DNA from 2 places in the Companilactobacillus heilongjiangensis genome. Region 1 is predicted to be linked to the other one. Evidence: predicted binding sites of a transcription regulator. Region 1 holds the regulator's gene; the other holds the start of a gene.
The links. The regulator LexA, encoded in region 1, represses DNA repair genes until DNA is damaged. The targets are predictions, from matches to a motif close to CNAACANNTGTTNG.
Positions count from the first base shown of each region.

Region 2: the regulator LexA is predicted to act here: its motif matches at 1,463-1,476, upstream of JP39_RS09350 (Y-family DNA polymerase).

Region 1 covers NZ_CP012559.1:1,481,083-1,483,496, forward strand. The annotation lists gene purE (5-(carboxyamino)imidazole ribonucleotide mutase) at 1-155, opposite strand, end outside; gene JP39_RS06715 (YneF family protein) at 395-616, opposite strand; gene JP39_RS06720 (DUF896 domain-containing protein) at 679-921, opposite strand; gene lexA (transcriptional repressor LexA) at 1,017-1,640, shown strand; gene JP39_RS06730 (phosphoglycerate dehydrogenase) at 1,994-2,414, opposite strand, start outside.
Region 2 covers NZ_CP012559.1:2,087,921-2,090,334, reverse strand. The annotation lists gene JP39_RS09360 (glycosyltransferase family 2 protein) at 1-221, shown strand, start outside; gene JP39_RS09355 (family 8 glycosyl hydrolase) at 236-1,402, shown strand; gene JP39_RS09350 (Y-family DNA polymerase) at 1,515-2,414, shown strand, end outside.

The DNA of each region.
Region 1 (2,414 bases):
GCATGATTGGCAAAGTCCAACATCTCATGTGGCATCCGATGTGCCGAAATTACTTTCGTTTCAAAACTAACTCCCAGTTCATTCAAAACATCGATTGTGTTCTGCATGATCTTCAAATCAGAAATTGAACCCATAACTATTGCTACGTCGTGCATTACTTTTTCCACCTTTCTTGCTTTGGTATCCAAAGTTTATCAGGGATTGAAAATTCTTTCAATGCTAAATACGCATTTTATTCATTTATTTTTGTCTATTGTTCGTATTTACCGTTTACATTTTGTCTTTAATAATTATAAAAATATTAATAGTTCGTATTTAGCTATCATTTTATTTTTTGAGACAAAAAAATAAGCGATATACATATAAATATATGTATATCGCCTAAATGACATAACTATTTGTTATTCTTTTGTGAATTCTTCATAGTATTCATTAATTGATTAAGCTTCTTTTGTGAAGGTTTTTGACCCATTTGCGCCATCATTTGTCTGATCATATCAGCACTGATTGGTGGATTGTCTTGGAAGTATTTCTTCATATACCATCTGGCAGCGAAGAAACCACCAACTAATCCAACTAGCAAAGCTATAACGCCAACAACTATTGTGATTCCCATTTATGTTCTCACCCTTTCCATACACTTATTAATATTACAAAAAAAGTTAGACAATTGAAAGTCTAATCGTCACGTAATCCTTTTTTCCGTTGAATTTCGCGAACTTTTTCAGGAGTAACTTCATTTCCTGCTTTATCATAGACCTGTGTCATCTCTAATTGAGACTTAAATGCGGCACGGAAGTTCTTCAAGTATTCTTTACGTAATTGTGCTTGTTGATCTTCTTCTTCCTTAGTAATAGTGCCGTCTTTAGCCTTATGGGCTAGTTCGTTAATCTTCTTGAGCAATTCTTCTTGTTCGTTCATTATTTCAATTCCCCTCGATACAATCGAACACTTGTTTGAAGTTGTATTCAAATTTTGATACAATCTATTTAAGATATTAACAATGAGGTGTTCTAATGTCAAAAGCTGAAGGCTCTAAACAGTCACAAATTTTACAATGTATTTATGATTATTTAGATGAACATGGATATCCGCCAACTGTTAGAGAAATTTGCGAAGCCGTAGATCTCTCTTCAACGTCAACGGTTCATGGTCACCTATCTCGTCTTGAGAAAAAAGGATTTATCCAAAGAGACCCCACAAAGCCCCGTGCTATCGAGCTTACTGGTGCTGGTCTTAATTCAATTGGTATCAAATCCAAACAAATTCCTATTTTAGGTGCCGTTGCTGCTGGTCAACCTATTACCGCTGAAAGAAATCCTGATGGATATTTTCCAATCCCACCTGATCTTACTCGTGAGTCTGGTGAATTATTCATGTTGGAAATTCACGGCGAAAGTATGATCAATGCTGGAATCTTTGATGGCGATCATGTTATTGTACATGAACAAAATTTTGCTAATAATGGTGAAATTATCATTGCCATGACTGAAGATATTGAATCAACATGTAAGAGATTCTATCAAGAAAATGGACATTACCGCCTACAACCTGAAAACGATACAATGGATCCAATTATTTTAGACAGCGTCGAAATCATTGGTAAAGTTGTTGGATTATATCGTTCACAAATTTTTTAAAAGGAAACCACTCAATTAAGGGTGGTTTTTTGTTTTGCCGTCTCCAGGGAAAAGAACAGTTACCTGCTATGCGGACCGGCCCGAGCCAAAGAGCGGTCTCGAACTTTGTCTCCAGTGTACAAAAAAAGTTCTAAGAGAAGAAATTGATCTTCCCTCAGAACTAATCTTAGGTTGTTTTTGAAGCCTTACCAAAGACCGGTAAGTCTCCAAACACGCCCGGTGGTGTAATGGCTGAAGCCATAACGCCACTATCACAGCCGCTAACTATTCTTTTCCCTTCCGACTAATTTATCGCATAGATATTTGTCATAAATAATCATATTTAATAAATCATAATTTTGTGACTATAATCATTATCTGTGCTTAATCACACGTACCTTATAAACTTCCTTAATACCTTCTAATGCTGATATTAAACCTTCTTGATCCTTTCCTTGCAAATCATCAACGTCAATAACCGTATACGCAACCTTTTCTTTGGCAGCATTCGCCATATTTTCGATATTAATTTCTCGATTGGCAATTTGGGTACTTATTTGTCCAACCATGTTTGGAACATTTTGGTGAATTACGGTCACTCGATACGCTGTTTCAAATGGTACTTGCATATTTGGTAAATTCACACAGTGTGTTGTGTCGCCTTCTTCAAGGTAATTCATGACAGTATTAGCGCCCTGGACGGCTCCATTTGTTTCTGCTTCTAGCGTTGAACCACCGATGTGTGGCGTGATGGTAATTTTTTCTTGGTCGGCAATGATTGGTTCGCCAAAGTCT
Region 2 (2,414 bases), 610 kb from region 1:
ACTGGCTGTTGATGTTCTTCTTGTATTTGTTGCAAATGAACATTGCTTTGGCCAGCGATTATGGTCAAGCGACAGTAACAAACTTTTTTTACACACTAATTTCGTACTTTACGTATGCACAACTCTTTGTGGTCGTCTCAATCGTGGCAATTTACGACATGTTGCGGGACAAGCTAACTGGGAAAAAGCAGACGAAGTGGTATAAGACTCAGAGATTTTGATGGAGGCTGGCAAAATGAAACGTCATAAGTATCAATGGATGATCAGTGGCCTAATTATTTTGGTCGCCTTGGCAATTGGTATAGCAATATACAATACTTATTCGCCTCGTAGTACGTCCAGCGTTAGTACTGCAGTCGTGAAAGACCACTATAAGATTTGGAAGAAAGCCTATTTACGAGGCAACAAGCAACAAGAATTTGTCAAAACTAATAATAAGAATTCTAAAGATCAGACACTTTCTGAAGCACAGGGTTATGGGATGTTGATTACAGTTATGGCGGCTCAACAAGATTTTGGCAGTCAAAAAACATTTAACCAGTTGACCCGTTACTATGTAAGACATCAAATTAGTTCTGACAATCCACTGATGGCTTGGCGTCAAAATCATAAAGGGATTGCCATGACCAGCACCAAGGAAGAAAAAACTAGTGCAACCGACGGCGATTTAGATATTGCTTATGCTTTGATTTTGGCAGACGAACGTTGGGGCAGTAAGGGTGAAATTAAGTACAATCGTTTGGCTAAAAAGTTATTAACGACGATTAAGAAAAAAGAAATTAATCCTACGACTAAATTGCCAAAAGTTGGTGACTGGGCAACTGGTCCAAAGTCTGCAACAGTGGTACGGACGTCAGATTTAATGACAGCTTATTTCCGTAAATTTGCCAGCTATACCAATGATGGCAGTTGGACTAAAGTCGCTCAGAACAGTCAGATAGTTTTGAAGAGGTTGAGTGATCAGCAAGAGACAGGTTTAATGGCCGATTTTGTAACAGTTACAGGCTCGAAGTTGAAGACTGGCAAGATTGGTGCTAAAGAAGTGGCCTCAGAACATGACAATCAGTATGGTTTCAATGCGTGTCGAGTTCCTTGGCGGGTGGCATATGATTATCAGATATACCACAGTCAAAGTAGTAAGCAAATTGCCAGAAAGATGTGCAGATTTTTCGCTGATCAGAAGCAAATTACGGCCATCTATAAATTGAATGGTGATCCAGTTGGAGACTACACGAATGCGGCTTTCACAACACCGGTAGCTTATGCAGCACAAGTCGTTGCTAATCCAGAGTTAAAAGTTCGTTATACTAAGGTTTTGACGGGGAAGATGTCGACAAAAGACTACTATCCGGCAACCATTCAAATGGCAACTCTTTTAGCAAGTAGCAGTATTGGAAAATAAAAACAGTAATCCAAATCGGGTTACTGTTTTTATTATTCTAAAATTAGTTATTGACAAGTCAGAACGTATGTTCGTATAATGAACTTGCAAACAAAATAGGAGGTGTAAAGCGATGGATTACAGCAAAGAACCACATGGTGTTTTCTTTTTGATTGATAATAAATCGTTTTATGCCAGTGTTGAGGCAACTATGCGTGGTCTCAATCCTCTGAAAGAATTATTAGTTGTAATGAGTGAGGCTGACAACACCAATGGCGGCTTGGTACTTGCCACTTCACCGATGGCTAAGAAAATCTTTCATCTCCAAGCAAATGTTTCTCGTCAACGTAACCTACCACAAGATCCACGTTTGATTGTTGTCCCACCACGGATGAACCTCTATATCAAACGGAATTTACAAATAAATAATATCTTTCGAGAATTTGCGGCTGAGTGTGATGTTTGGCCATACTCGATTGATGAATCGATTCTTGATATGACTAAATCATGGCATCTGTTCGGCAACAGTCCTAGAGAGGTAGCACGTTTAATTCAAAAAACTATTCGTAAGCGTTTAGGTTTGTATACCACAGTGGGTATCGGTGACAATCCAGTGCAGGCAAAGATTGCCTTAGACATTTATGCTAAGCATGACCCTGAATTAATGGGAGAAATTCATTATGAAACAGTTCCCGAAAAGATTTGGACTATTAAAAATATGACTGACGTCTGGAGTATTGCCAAACGAACCGAGAAACGGCTCAACCGTTTGGGAATCCACTCTATGAAGGAATTAGCCTTTACCAATCCGTTTTATTTGAAACAAGAACTAGGATTAATCGGTGAACAAATTTTTGCGATTGCCTGGGGAATTGATCGAACACGTTTGTCAGACAATATTGCCCCAAAGAATCACAGCATTGGCAACTCACAAGTCTTACCAAGGGACTATTTCCAAAAGTCCGAGATTGAAACAGTCATCAAAGAGATGGGCCAACAAGTTGCCTCACGCTTGCGGCATCATCATAAGCAG